DNA from 2 places in the Streptomyces sp. NPDC048415 genome. Region 2 is predicted to be linked to the other one. Evidence: riboswitches for the same ligand, from Rfam matches in the RefSeq annotation. Region 2 holds a riboswitch; the other holds the start of a gene.
The links. A riboswitch is a leader RNA that binds a small molecule or an ion and turns the genes downstream of it on or off. The one in region 2 is predicted to bind cyclic di-AMP.
Positions count from the first base shown of each region.

Region 1 (7,166 bases), on a different contig from region 2:
GGCCGACGGTCCTCGTGCCGACGGACGAAGAGGCCGCCGTGCTGATCGCCGAGCACCAGGACGAGCTGACCGATCGCTTCCTCTTTCCGCGCGTGGACGCCAAGCTGCCGCGCCGCCTCGCCAGCAAGCGGGGGCTGCACGAACTGTGCGTGGAATACGGCATTGCCAGCCCGGCGGCGGCCTTTCCGGAGTCGTACGAGGAGATCGTCGCCTTCGCCGAGAGCGCTCGCTTCCCTCTCGTCGCCAAGAACCGCGAGGCGTTCGTGCGCCGCAGCCGGCCGGCGGTGAACGGGACGACCAGGATTCCGACCCGCGAGGGACTGCTGACGCTTGCCAAGGACTGGGGGGCGCAACCGGGAGTGATCCTCCAGGAGTACCTGCCGAGGGAGGAGGCCGAGGACTGGATCGTGCACGCGTATTTCGACGCGGAGTCGACGCCGCTCGCGATGTTCACGGGCGTGAAGGTCCGCTCCTGGCCCCCGCACGCGGGAATGACGGCGAATGCGTACGTCGTCGACAATCCGGAACTCGCGGACCTCGCCGCGCGTTTCATCAAACAGATCGGCTTCAGCGGCGTCATCGACCTCGACCTGCGCTTCGACCGGCGCGACGGACAGTACAAGCTCCTTGACTTCAACCCACGGATGGGCGCGCAGTTCCGGCTCTTCGAGAACGAGTCGGGGATCGACGTCGTCCGTGCCATGCATCTGGATCTGACCGGGCGCACCGTTCCCGAGGGGGAACAGCGGGCCGGTCACCGGTACATCGTGGAGAACATCGACCTGCCGGCCCTGCTCGCCTACCGGCGCAGCGGCTATACGACACCGCACGCGCCGGCTCGCGCGAGCGGTACGGAGCTGGCCTGGCTCGCGGGTGACGACCTGCGGCCGTTCTTCACGATGCTCGCGCGCTTCGTGCGGCCGGGCGCGAAGCATCTGTATCAGCTGTGGCGGACCAACCGCCTTGGCAGTACCAACAGTTCCACCGCGAAGTAGACGTAGTACGTCCTGGGGAGGGGACTTCGTGATTCATCCGGTAGCAGTCATCGGTGCCGGGCCATTCGGCCTGTCCACCGCCGCCCATCTGCGGGCGCGCGGTATTCCGGTGCGTGTCTTCGGCGAGCCCATGGTGAGCTGGCGCGATCACATGCCCGAGGGGATGCTTCTGAAGTCGACCCCCGCCGCGTCCTCCATCGACGCCCCGCAGCGTGGGCACACGCTTCTCGATTACTGCAATGCGGCGGGCATACCGCGTCTTGTCACGGACGAGGACATCATCCCGGTCGAGACGTTCATCGCGTACGGGGAGTGGTTCCAGCAGAAGCTGGTGCCCGAGCTGGAGCGGGTGCGGGTCGTCTCGGTGGACCGTAAGGGGGGCCGCGATGGCTCCGGTGGCTCGGGAGGCTCCGGTGGCTCCGGTGGTTTCGAACTGAAGCTGGACTCGGGGGAGTTGTTCACGGCGCGGGCGGTTGTGGTGGCCACCGGTCTGTCCGGGCTGGCCCATCTGCCGCCCGAGCTCGCGGGCGCGGCAGCCGACGGACCCACTCCCACGGGCCCTGTCTCCCACAGTTCCCAGCACCACGACCTGAGCCGGTTCTCCGGCAAGGAGCTGATCGTCGTCGGCGCGGGGCAGTCCGCCCTGGAGACGGCGGCGCTCGCGACGGAGGCGGGCGCGCAAGTGCGGGTCGTCTCGCGGGGCAAAGGCGCCGTCTCCTTCGGCGCGCCCCCATGGGACCAGCCGAAGCTGCGCCCTGAGTCGCCCTTCGGGCGCGCCTGGTCCCTGTGGGCGCTGACCTATTACCCGGGGCCGTACCGCTATCTGCCCGCCCAGGCCCGGCACTATCTGGTCCGCCGCGTGCTCGGTCCGCTCGGCGCCTGGTGGCTCCGCGACCGCTTCGAGGGCAAGGTCGGCGTCCGTGAGGTCCAGCGGATCGTCAGCGCCGACGCCTCCGAGGGCAGCCCCGTCCTCGCTGTCCAGACCCACGGCGGCCGGGTAGAGAAGCTCTCCGCCGACCATGTCATAGCCTCGACCGGCTATCGCGTCGACATCGCCGCGATGGACTTCCTCGGGCACGAGCTGCGCACCGAGTTGTCGGTCAGCCGGGGCACGCCCAAGCTGGGCGCAGGGCTTCGGTCGTCGGTGCCCGGGCTGTACTTCACGGGGTTGCCGGCGGCGGCTTCGTACGGGCCGGTGATGCGGTTCGTGTGCGGGACGGAGTTCGCCTCACCGCGACTGGCCAAGCATCTGGTGGCCGCGCACGGGTGAGCGCGACTGGCCAAGCATCTGGTGGCCGCGCATAGGTGGGTTGGTGGAGGCACGGGCGGCGCCATGACGGGAAGGCGCCTCCTGGTCGTCAGGCCTCTTCGGTGAGGGTCCAGGCGCCGGAGTTTCTCCGTGGGGCGGGGAGGACTTTCCACTTCGAGAGGTCGCCGTCGGTGTCCGGGTTGCCCGAGGGGAGCATCCCTCGGGCGTCGGCCTCGAAGTAGAGGCGGTGCGCCCAGTATTCGGGGAGTTCGTGGCCCAGGAGGTCTTCTCCCACGGGTTCGAATTCCTCGGCGGCGTACCGCTCGTTGATCCGCGCGACCGCCTCCGCGCGGGAGATCCCGAAGCGTGTCACCAGTACGTCCGCCATGTCGCGGAAGTAGTCGAGCCACTCCTCGTCGAGGCGCATCAGGAACTCGCCGGTCCTCGGGGCGCTCTCGTAGATCGCGGCCAGCTGCCAGGTCAGGAAGTCGGCGATCAGCTCTGGAGGGTTGGCGGCCCGGGTGGCGGTGATCTCCCATCCCGGGCAGTCCATGTCGAAGACGACGATGGGGAGGGGGCGGCCGAAGATCTCCGTGAGGAGGCCGCTGGAGTGGAGGTGGCGGGCCAGTTCGATGCAGGTGTCGGCGAAGTGGTTGACCAGGGCCTCGTACTGGTCCTCACTCGCGTCGTCGCCCTCGTCGCCCTCGTCGCCCTCGTCGCCCTCGTCGCCCTCGTCGCCCTCGTCGCCCTCGTCGCCCTCGTCGCCCTCGTCGCCCTCGTCGTCGAACCAGAGGCCGAGGTGCTTGACGTCATCGACGTACAGGGGGCTTCCGGCCGGGTCCTCGGGCACGTTGCCGAGCGTTTCGAAGCCGTCCAGGAGCCAGTAGGCGTAGTTCCAGCGGGCCTCGCCCGGGTCCTCCGGGTACACCGACTGCTGGTACTGGGTCTCGGTGTTGTATCCGATCGCCACGTACGGGCGGCGGGAGTCGTAGTCGATCCGCCAGATGCGGAAGGAGAGAGCGTAGATCTCGGGCTTGGGAGCGTCCGGGAAGCGCCGGATGATCGCTTCAGCGGCCGTGCGGAGGTGCTGTTGGAAGGGAGTCACTCCCCGCTCGGAGGGCGTGAGGGTCATGTCTCTCCCTGGAGCTTCCCGATGGAATTGCCCAACGGACTTACCCAACGGACTTACCCAAGGGACTTGCCCGATGGACTTTCCTGATGAAGGGCTGCGGCTCCTGGCGCGCGTGGGAGCCCGCGCTCGGATAATCCCGCACGCCGGGAGTGGCGTTGGTACGCCCCCCACCGCCAAGCACCGCTCTTACCGCCCGTATCGACGGATATCACCCGTACCGACCGTGTGGTGAGCGGCGTTGCTGACGGGATACCGGACGTCGTCCGGTTCACGCCGGGCCGATGAGTCGTTCGATCCGTATTCTTCGGATCATGGCCGCTCCGACTGCATATTCACTCATCGCCACTGACCTGGACGGAACGCTGCTGCGCGGCGACGACACACTCTCCGACCGGTCCCGGGCAGCGTTGGCGCGGGTGGCCGAGGCGGGCGCCCAGCATCTCGTGGTGACGGGTCGCCCCGCCCCGAGAGTGCGACCGCTGCTCGACGAACTCGGCGGTGAGGGACTGGCGGTGTGCGGCCAGGGGGCGCAGTTGTACGACGCCGGGACGGACCGTCTGCTCTGGTCGGTCACCCTGGACAGGGAGTTGGCGGAGACGGCGCTCGGCAAGATCGAGGCAGAGGTCGGGCTGCTGTACGCGGCGGTGGACCAGGACGGCGTGGACGGGCTGACGCTCATCGAGCCGGGGTACGTGATGCCGCATCCGACGTTGCCGGCGGTGCGGGTGCGGCGGCGCGACGACCTGTGGACCGAACCGATCAGCAAGGTGCTGCTCCGTCACCCGTTCCTGACCGACGACGAGTTGGCGTCGGCGGCGCGGGGAGTGGTCGGTTCGCTGGCTACGGTCACCATGTCGGGGCCCGGCACCGTCGAACTCCAGCCATGCGGCGTGACCAAGGCGACGGGCCTCGCTCTCGCCGCGGCCCACCTCGGCCTCACCCCCCGCACCACCCTCGCCTTCGGCGACATGCCCAATGACATCCCCATGTTCGACTGGGCCGCCCGTGGGATCGCCATGGCCAACGCCCACCCGGAACTCAAGGCGGTGGCCGACGAGGTGACCCTGTCGAACGAGGAGGACGGGATCGCGGTGGTGCTGGAACGGCTCTTCGGGGGCTCGGAGAGCCGGTCATCCCGGGTGAACAGCACCTCGTGAGTCGGTCGCTCAGTAGGCGCCGTTGACGTTGTCGATCGAGCCGTACTTCGCCGCCGCGTAGTTGCAGGCCGCCGTGATGTTCGCGACCGGGTCATAGGGATCCATGGCGGTGCCCGGGACGTGGTAAGCGGTGAAGGTGGGGTCGATGACCTGGAGGAGGCCCTTGGAGGGGATGCCGGCGGCGGCGTTGGAGTCCCAGTTGTTGATGGCCAGCGGGTTGCCCGAGGACTCGCGCATGACGTTGCGGTGGATACCGTCATAGCTGCCCGGGATGCCCGACTTGGCCATGATGTCCAGGGACTGCTTGATCCAGCCGTCGAGGTTGTTGGTGTACGTCTTCGCGGAGGCGGGGGTGGCGGTGGACGCGCTCGCCGACTTGGTGGCCGTGGCCGACACGGCTGTCGCCGACTTTGCGGACGTTTTGGTGGTTTTCGTACCGACCGTCAGCGTGAGGCCCGGGTGAATCAGTGTCGGGTCGTTGCCTATGACCGCGCGGTTGGCCTTGTACAGATCTTGCCAGCTGCCGGCCGTGGCGTGGTCCTTCGCGATCTTGGACAGGGTGTCGCCCGCGACCACCTTGTAGGTGACGAGCGAGACCTGCGGGACGGCGGCTTGTGCGACCTGTGCGACCTGTGTCGTCTGGGTGGCGGCGTGCGCGCCGGTCGCGCTCACGAGCGGGAGTGCGAGTGCGGCTCCGCTGGTTCCCACGGCGACCATGCCGCGGGTGAGGGGGCTGGTTCTGGGGCGGCGGTGCTTGCCTCGTCGGGCCATGACGAACGTCCTCTCCGGTGCCTGCGAGGTGAGCTGTCGGGTTCGGGCGGGAGCTGCCCGGCCGCGCGATGAGCGCGACTTCACCCCTAGCCGTTCCGGTGTCCGGATCGGCGGCTTGCCTGGGTCCCCCGCTCCTGCCGTGCGTGCGTGGGTGGGTGGGTTTCCGGGCGGCGGCAGGATTCGGCGATCCGCTCGGATCGACGTGAAGGTATGCGAGAGCACATGTCCGTAACAAGGCCGGATTTCCCGGTGAAGATCGCTTTCGCCTGATTGCGGCAGGGGTGAAACGTCCGATTGTGCCGGAATTCGATCCTCAACTTGCCTTTCGCAAAGGGGGGATCGCTGCGGGCCGCGAAACGCCCGACGCCGTCAGGCGTGACCCAATTCACGCGACCAATCCGAATCAAAGCGGCAAGCAGCGCAACTCGGGCATTTATGTTTCCAGCGTCCAGGCCGTGGAGTGCCTGGGCGGCGCCGGCCGTACCTCCCACACGGAGAGGTCCTTGTCCGGGTCGTCGTCGGGGAGGCGACCCGCGTTGGGCTCGAAGTAGAGCCCGTAGCCCCAGTATTCGGGCAGTTCGCGGCACATCGGCTCGGGATAGCCGGCGAACTTCCGCCCCTCGTATGCCCGGTTGATCCTCGCCACGGCCTCGGCGCGCGGGATTCCGAAGCGCGTGACCATCTCGTGGGCCATCTCGCGGAAGTACCCGAGCATGCCCTCGTCGAGGTCCATCAGGAATTCCTCGGTCCGCGTCCGCGCCATGACCTCAGAATCACCTACGGCACCCCCGAGTCTCTAGCCCGCCGTGCGCGGGATCCTCTTCTCCCAGGTCCGGTGGAAGACCACCTCGTCGCCGTCCCTGCAGATGACCTCGTTGGCGGTGATGAAGGCCTCGGCGTCGCAGGTGATGTCGGATGTCGTCGAGATACGGGCATCCCAGGGCAGGTCCGGGCGGTGGAAGCGGATCGACCAGGTCGAGCGGGCGCGGGCCGAAAGGGGGTCCGAGGCGTCGATCGTGTACGTCTCCAGTGCGTCCTCGGTGAATTCGAGGCCGTCGGGGTAGACGCGCGTGCCGCCGTAGCGCGGGTCCACTTCCAGGCGCCAGGTGCCGGCGGCCACGTCGCGGACGACCAGGCGTTCCGGCCGGGGCTCGTCCAGTGTGGCGGGGGAGACCACGCCCAGGGGTTCGGACTGCTCCGGCGCCTCGAAGGTGATCGGCTTCGACCCCGCCGCCGAGGATGCCGACTCCCTTGTGCGCACCGGGAGGTCCAGCGTGCTTCCGGTGGGATCCAGGGTGAAGCCCGTCTCCGAGCCCGGCTGGGGCCAGATCCAGGGCCAGTACGCCGAGGAGACGGCGAGACGGATGCGGTGCCCCGGCGGGAACGCGTAGCCGATGCTGTTCAGCTCGAAAACCACGTTCTCCGTAGAACCCTGTTTCCAGGGAACCGCCTGGTCACGGCCGTGGCGCGCTGACAGGTTCAGTACACCTCGGGTGACGAGCGTCGAGGCTCCGTCGGGGGCCACGTCGCAGAGGCGGGCGATCACCTGCCCCCGGGGAGACGAGGACGTCAGCCGCAGGTCGACCCTCGGGCGGCCCAACACCCAGGTCTCCTCCGGCACTTCGAATTCGAAGCAGGCCGACCTGGCGTCCTCCTCCCGCTGGTCCGGGGGCAGGTCCGCGTCGTTCCCCAAGGGAAAGAAGCGGCCCGCGTCCACTCCGGTGTGCTGAGGGGACCGGACGAGGACCGGAGGGCCCTGGAGCTCGTACGCGGTCGGGGTCACTGAGGGGGAGGGCCAGGCCGGGTCGCCCACCCAGCGGCCGGGGAGAGACGGGTACGTCGTCGCCGGGGGATGCGCGTCC
Region 1 covers NZ_JBEZKJ010000016.1:20,517-27,682, reverse strand. Annotated here, with positions in the region: gene AB0D27_RS13785 (ATP-grasp domain-containing protein) at 1-995, shown strand, start outside; gene AB0D27_RS13780 (FAD-dependent oxidoreductase) at 1,024-2,265, shown strand; gene AB0D27_RS13775 (hypothetical protein) at 2,354-3,376, opposite strand; gene AB0D27_RS13770 (HAD family hydrolase) at 3,688-4,533, shown strand; gene AB0D27_RS13765 (LysM peptidoglycan-binding domain-containing protein) at 4,543-5,304, opposite strand; cyclic di-AMP (ydaO/yuaA leader) riboswitch at 5,310-5,468, opposite strand; gene AB0D27_RS13760 (hypothetical protein) at 5,738-6,067, opposite strand; gene AB0D27_RS13755 (CocE/NonD family hydrolase) at 6,101-7,166, opposite strand, start outside.
Region 1: it holds a riboswitch for cyclic di-AMP, as region 2 does, so the genes downstream of both, AB0D27_RS13765 (LysM peptidoglycan-binding domain-containing protein) here and AB0D27_RS09230 (C40 family peptidase) in region 2, are expected to answer to the same signal.

Region 2 (7,166 bases):
CCGCCATCCGGAGATCACCGAGGCGGCGGCCCGGGCCGCGCGCCGGTGGGGCGGCGGCGCGACCGGCTCCCGGCTCGTCACGGGCACCACGGAACTGCACGCCGAGCTGGAACGCGAGCTGGCCGACTTCTGCGGTGCCGAGTCCGCGCTCGTCTTCTCGTCCGGATACGCGGCCAATCTCGCCGCCGTCACCGCGCTCGCGCCGCACGGCTCACTCGTCGTCTCGGACGCGGGCAACCATGCCTCATTGATCGACGGTTGCCGACTGGCCCGGGGCAGCACACAGGTCGTCGCGCACACCGACCCGGACGCCGTGCGCAAGGCGCTGGGCACTCACGAGGGGCCCGCCGTCGCCGTCTCCGACACGGTCTTCTCGGTGGACGGGGACGCGGCGCCGCTCGCCGAACTCGCCGTCGCCTGCCGGGAGTACGGGGCCGGACTGATCGTCGACGACGCGCACGGGCTCGGCGTCCTCGGCGACGGTGGCAGGGGCGCTCCGCACGCGGCGGGCCTCGCGGGCGCGGCGGACGTCGTGGTGACCGTCACGCTCTCCAAGTCCTTCGGCAGCCAGGGCGGGGCCGTCCTCGGCCCGGCCCCGGTCATCGACCACCTGGTCAACGCGGCACGCACGTTCATCTTCGACACCGGTCTCGCGCCCGCGGCGGCGGGCGCGGCTCTCGCGGCGCTCAGACTGCTGCGCCGCGAGCCGGAGCGCGCCGCACGGGCCCGCGCGGTGGCGACGGCGCTGCACACGCGCCTGACGGCCGAAGGCCTGCAAGCGGTACGTCCGGACGCCGCGGTCGTCTCCGTGCGCGCGCCGTCCGCCGAACGGGCCGTGCGGTGGGCGGCCGACTGCCGCGAGGCGGGACTCGCCGTCGGCTGCTTCCGTCCCCCGTCCGTGCCCGACGGCATCTCACGGCTGCGGCTGACCGCCCGCGCGGACCTCACCGACGAACAGATCGGCGACGCCGTACGGGTGATCAGCGCGACCCGGTGACGCTCAGCTGAGTCCGGTGATGAATCCCTCCCACGCGGCGGGAGCGAAGAGCAGGGCGGGGCCCGCCGTGTTCTTGGAATCGCGTACGGCGACGAGTCCGGCCCAGGGTCCTGGGCCCGGTCGCGCCGTCTCGACGCAGTTGTTCATTCCCGTACTTCGGCTGCTGCGCAGCCATCGCACGTCGTGCAGTGAAGTACTGGAAGGTACGTACCGAGGCATTGCGGTCATGGTGCCTCCTTACGCGCCGTCACCTATCCCGGCGATGTAATCCAACGAGTCCTCGGGCGAAAGGGCGTGGATCTGAAGGGCGTTGAAGGCCTCGCTGTAGGCCTGAAGGTCTTCTTTCCGTTCGAGGTAGAGGCTACTCGTCAAGTGGTCGAGAACAACCACATCCAGATCAGTTGTGTTCGGAAATGAGAAGATAACGAAAGGCCCGGTGATGCCGATGTGTGCACCGGCGGCGAACGGGAGTACCTGAAGCCGCACTTGGGGCAAGGTGGCCGCCTCCCGCAGCCGCAGCAGCTGCCGCGCCATGACGTCCCGACCGCCGACCCCCCGGTGCAGCACCGCCTCGTCCAGGACCGCGCTCAGTTCCAGCGGCGGATGCGAACGCAGCACGTCCTGGCGGGCCAGGCGTACCTCGACGAGCGCGTCGAGCTTGCCGTCCTCAAGTCCGCCCACGGCGGCCCGCGTCACCGCACGGGCGTACTCGGGTGTCTGCAACAGCCCCGGCACCACGGAGGTCTCCAGCGTGCGCATCCCGCTGGCCTGCGACTCAAGACTGATGAAATCGCGGTACGTCGAGGGCAGCACCCCCCGATAGGCGTGCCACCAGTGGTGCCGCCCGTTGCCCTCGGAACCCGCCAACACGACCAGAAGATCTCGTAATTCGGGATCCTCGACGGCGTAGGCGTCCAGCAGACGTTCCACGTCCGCCGGCTTCACTCCGCTGGTGCCCGTCTCGATCCGGCTCACCTTCGACTGGTGCCAGCCCAGCAGGCGGGCCGCCTCACCACTCGTGAGACCCGCATCGGCGCGCAGCGCGCGCAGTTCGGCACCGAGCTTGCGGCGGCGTACCGCGGGACCGTGCTGCATGGCCGTACTCCTTACTCCTTCCGAGCCGCCCAAATACGCTCTGTCGTCGCAGAGTTCACCGCTTCGAGCGACAGATATATGCATATCTTGGTGGATCGCTCCCGTGCCCGGCCCGGTAATGGCAGTCTGGCGCGAAGCACCAGTCCGGGACCGTACTCGAACCATCCGCTCCTTGTCGGACTCCGGTCCCGGTGGGAAAGGGACGACGTCGCCATGGCAGATCACCAGGAAGCATCCGTCACTCTGCCGAGCGATCCCGCTTCGGTCTCCGCGGCCCGGAAATTCGTCGCAGACGTGCTGGCCGAATGGGGCCTGCCGTGCGACTGCGAAGCCGCTGACACCGTACGCCTGATCGTGTCCGAACTAGCCACCAACGCCGTCCAGCACACGTTCGGGCAGTCGCCCACCTTCACGGTGGACGTCCGGCTCGACCGAGACGAACACCTGCGCATCGGAGTCACCGACAGCCACCCGCGCTTCCCCAAACGGCTGCCCGCCGCCGTCCAGCAGGACAACGGCCGCGGCATGGTGATCATCCGCTGGCTGACCTCCGAGTGCGGCGGCAGACTCACCGTCCGGCCCACCCGGGAGGGCGGCAAGACGGTCTCCATCCAGCTTCCCTGGACGGTACCGGTCGAGCCGGTGGCGGCCGGCGGGCCCCAAGGGCCTTAAAAAGAGCGTCAGTTGTCGTGCCGTTGCTGCCCGGCTCTTCCGAAGGCGCCGCGCAGCAGGGCCCGAAAGGCATCGGCCGCCGGGGCCGCCTCGTCGGTCCGGTGGACGACGGAGATCGTACGACGCAGATCTCCCGGTTCCAGCAGTCGGATGCCCACCGGGGTCGCCGCCGTCCTGGCCACCATCTCCGGTACGACCGCGACGCCGAGCCCCGCGCTGACCAGCGCGCAGACGAGGGCGTACCCCGGAGTCTCGACCAGTACCGAAGGGGCGGCTCCGGCCCGGGCGAGCGCGGCCTCCACGCCCTGCCGGGCCGGATGGTCGGGAGCCATGCTGATCAGCGGCTGACCGGCGAGCCCGGTCAGCGGCAGCCGCGCGGAGCCACCCGCGAGAACATGCCCCGGAGCGGTCACCAGCACCAACTCCTCGACCAGCACCGGCTCCAGACGTACGGACGACGGGAGGGGCACGGGCGGCGCGGGCTGATAGGTGTGCGTCAGCGCCAGGTCCACTTCGCCCGCCGCGACCGCCGAAACGCCCTCCGGAGGCTCATAGCCCGCGACCGTGAGCTGCACGTCCGGGTGAGCGCGGCGAAACGCACTGAGCACGGGCGGCAGCAGATGGATGCCCGCCGTCTGGAAGGTGCCGAGCCGCAGAGTGCCGCCCGACAATCCCGCCAGGAGCGCCAGTTCGTGCCGGGCGCGCTCCATCTCGGCGAGGACCCGGCGAGCCCGCGTCACCAGCAGCTCGCCCGCGCCCGTCAGCCGCGCCCCCCGATGGGACCGCACCAGCAGGGTCGCTCCCGCCTCCCGCTCCAGCTTCGCCAACTGCTGGGAGAGCGCGGGCGGGGTAAAGCCGAGGCGCTCCGCGGCCCGGGTGATCGACCCCGCCTCGGCGACCGCCACCAGCGCCGCGAGCCGTGTCGGGTCGTACATCTGGTCTCTCCTGGGCCGGTGGCAGGACGCCTGGTATAAACGATTGCTTAAGGCAGACCCAGGATAGTCGATATATGTCCTATAGGCCCGGCGCGGGCAGTCTGGTGCTCATGGACATACAGCTCGCCGCCTTCACCGTGGTCGCCGCCGGCATGGTCGCCATGCCGGGCGCCGACTTCACCGTCGTCGTACGCAACGCTCTCGTCTCGCGCCGGGCCGGAGTCGCGTGTGCGCTCGGGGTCGCGGGCGGACTGCTGGTGCACACGGCGCTGGCCGTCGCCGGGGTCGCCGCGGTCCTCACCGCCGTGCCCGCGCTGTTCCGGGCGCTCCAGCTCCTCGGCGGCGCCTACGTGCTGTACCTGGGGGTGCGCACCCTGCGCTCGCTGGGACGGCTGCGGGAGGCGGAGCCAGAGGAGACGACGTCCGGCGGGCGGCCGCTGCGGCAGGGCTTCGTCACCAACGCGCTCAACCCGAAGGCGCCGATCACCTTCCTCAGCCTGCTGCCGCAGTTCGTGCCCGCGGGCAGTCCCGCGATGCCCCGCACCCTGCTGCTGGCGCTGATCGTGGTCGTCCTCGCCCTGGTGTGGTTCCCGGCGGTCGCGCTGCTGGTGGACCGGCTCGGACGGTGGCTGCGCAGGCCTCGGGCCGCCCGGGCCGTGGAGGCGGTCACCGGCGGCGCGCTCACCCTTCTCGGTGTGGTGCTCGTCCTGGAGACCGTGAGGCTCTGACGCCACGCTGCACCAGCCGGGGCAGCACGCCCCACAGGGACAGACAGACGGCCAGCGTGCCCGCGCCCGCGGCGATCCCGGCTCCGCGCCCCAGCGTCACGTCCACGACGAGGAGCACCGATCCGGTGAACGCCAGCATCAGCACGTACAGACCCAGGTGGGCGAGGCGGGAGGAGACCCGCACGATGGTGGGCTTGGCGTTCTGCTGGAACAGCGACCGGTGCAGGGCGGCGGGGCTCGTGAAGAGGGCGGCGGCCAGTACGGCGAGCAGCAGCGTGGTGACGTACGTGGCGCGCTGCGCCGTGTCGAGGGACGGGAAGCGCTGGGTGAAGGCCAGGGTCAGCAGGAAGGCGAACAGGATCTGGACCCCGGTCTGGGTGACGCGCAGTTCCTGGAGAAGCTCGGCGAAATTGCGGTCCGCCCGTTCGAGGGGCGTCTCGTTGCGAGCGGGCTTCTCGTTCTGGCCGGGCGGCTGGTTGTGGCCAGGCGTCTCGCTGCGGGGAGGCGTCTCGTCGTGAGTGGTGCGGGGGCGTTGGTCGACCATGGGGAACGAGTAACCACTCTGACCCGTGTTTCACGCCCCTGGGGGCGGCGGCCCGCGCCGCCGCCCTCAGAGCGGGTCAGCTCACCCGGCCGTACCAGACGCTCCTCGTCCAGATCCTCTCGAGCTTCACGACCTCCCCCGTCTTCGGGGAGTGCCATATCTTTCCCTTCCCGGCGTAGATGCCGACGTGATACACGTTCCGGCCCGAGTGGAAGAAGACGAGGTCTCCGGCCTTGCGGTGCGAAGCGGAGACATGGTGCGTCTTGTTGTACTGCGCCGCGGCCGTACGAGGCAGCTTCTTGCCCGCCTTCTTGAACGAGTAGAGCGTGAACCCGGAGCAGTCGAAGCGGCGTGGTCCTGTGGCGCCCCACTTGTAGGGGGAGCCTTTCTTGGAAGCCGCGACCTGAAGTGCCTTCGTCGCGAGCGTGGCCGCCTGGGCGTCGGGTGCGACGCCAGGGACCACGAGGCTGCCGCCCACAGCGGCGATGGTGAGCGCCGAGGCCGTACCGGCCCGGGTCCACAGCGACGGGACACGATTGAGCGCAGTCATGCGCAACCCTTCGTCAGCCGCCTGTGAAGGATGACCTGTCGGATTCGGGCTGGCGAAGTTGCCCGGCCGCGTGCTGCGGCTTCACCCCAAGGACCGCCCGGAAGCTCTCCGGCGGCCCGTAGTGCTGGGTCCTCCACTCCTGCCGATGCACATCTGTCGACCGGTCATCCGGGCGGCGGCAGGACTCGGCGTCCGCCCGGACCGCCCCGCCGTTGTGGCGGGGGCTTGTCGTCGGAAGGGATCTTCACGCATAACTGTCAGAAAATCCGAATGGAATCGGTGGTTTGTGGGGTTACTCACCACTCACCCGTTCGGGTGGACACCCCTCTGTTCGACCGGGTGTTGGGGTGGCCGACCACGCTCGTACCAGCGACGGAAGGCTTCATTCCGCCTCTGCGCTACGCGCGTTGCGCAACTCTTACGCCCTCCTGAGAGGACCCGTGACTACTCCATCAGGGGGTACGCCATCTGGTCCGTTTGAAGCCCGGGCCGGACGCTCCGCCGACACGGCGCGAGCGGCGGCCCGGGTGTGGGTGCGTCAACTGTCGGAGTGCGGCGGCACCGTGACCCGGGCCGCCCGCCGCTCGCCGTCGAGGACCCGCAGGGCCTGGGCCAGAGTCGGGGCATGCACCTCGCTCTCGCCGCGCTGATGCATCAGCGTGAGGGCGTCCCGCAGCGCGGTGGCCTTGCCGACCAGTGCCTGAGCGGCCCTCAGGCCCCGGTAGGTGTCTCCCGGGCGGGCCGGGTTGATGCGGCCGAGCAGATCGACCACGTCGAGATAACGGTCGATCAACTCGGCCTCCGCGCGTGTCAGCGCGGGCAGCGGAGGCAGTTCGGGTGGGAGCATCGGCCGATCACCTCGCGCCGGGCGCGGTGCGCGAGGCCTTGCGGCTCGGGATGATCCGGTCGACGAGGCCGTACGCCACCGCCGCCGGCGCGTCCAGGATCTTGTCCCGCTCGATGTCCGCGGCGACCCGCTCCGGGCTCTGTCCCGTGTGCCGTACGAGCATCTCCTCGAGCATCCTTCGGGTGCGCAGCAACTCCTCGGACTGGATGACCAGATCGCTCGCCTGGCCCTGGACCGGCTCGGGAAGTGAGGGCTGGTGGATGAGTACGCGGGCGCCGGGCAGCGCGAACCGTTTGCCGGGCGTGCCCCCGGCCAGCAGCACGGCCGCGGCCGACGCGGCCTGCCCCAGGCAGACGGTCTCCACGTCGCAGGTGACGAACCGCATCGTGTCGTAGACCGCGGTCATCGCGCTGAACGAGCCGCCGGGGGAGTTGATGTAGAGCGAGACGTCCTGATCCGGGGCCAGGTACTCGAGGTACATGAACTGTGCCATCACATCGTTCGCCGAGGTGTCGTCGATCGGCGTCCCGAGGAACACGATCCGCTCGTCGAGCAGCTTCGAGTACGGATCCAGGGTCCGCCGGCCCGCACTGGTGCGTTCGGTGAACTCCGGCAGGACATGGCGGGCGGACGGGTCGTTCATGGCTCGCGCCTCCTCTGGGGGACTCCTGGGGGACCCTCCTGTCAAAAATGTACAGGACGTACAATGCCTGTCGGCAGGGTGCTCGCTGACAGCGAAAAAACGAGGAGATCGTCCGCTCCGAGAGGGGTGTCAGGGACCGGTCTAAGCTGGACGGC
Region 2 covers NZ_JBEZKJ010000008.1:153,923-161,088, forward strand. Annotated here, with positions in the region: gene AB0D27_RS09195 (8-amino-7-oxononanoate synthase) at 1-997, shown strand, start outside; gene AB0D27_RS09200 (DUF397 domain-containing protein) at 1,001-1,225, opposite strand; gene AB0D27_RS09205 (helix-turn-helix transcriptional regulator) at 1,235-2,092, opposite strand; gene AB0D27_RS09210 (ATP-binding protein) at 2,306-2,764, shown strand; gene AB0D27_RS09215 (LysR family transcriptional regulator) at 2,773-3,699, opposite strand; gene AB0D27_RS09220 (LysE family translocator) at 3,810-4,427, shown strand; gene AB0D27_RS09225 (DUF6328 family protein) at 4,381-4,971, opposite strand; gene AB0D27_RS09230 (C40 family peptidase) at 5,048-5,521, opposite strand; cyclic di-AMP (ydaO/yuaA leader) riboswitch at 5,525-5,690, opposite strand; gene AB0D27_RS09235 (hypothetical protein) at 6,060-6,368, opposite strand; gene AB0D27_RS09240 (ATP-dependent Clp protease proteolytic subunit) at 6,376-7,011, opposite strand.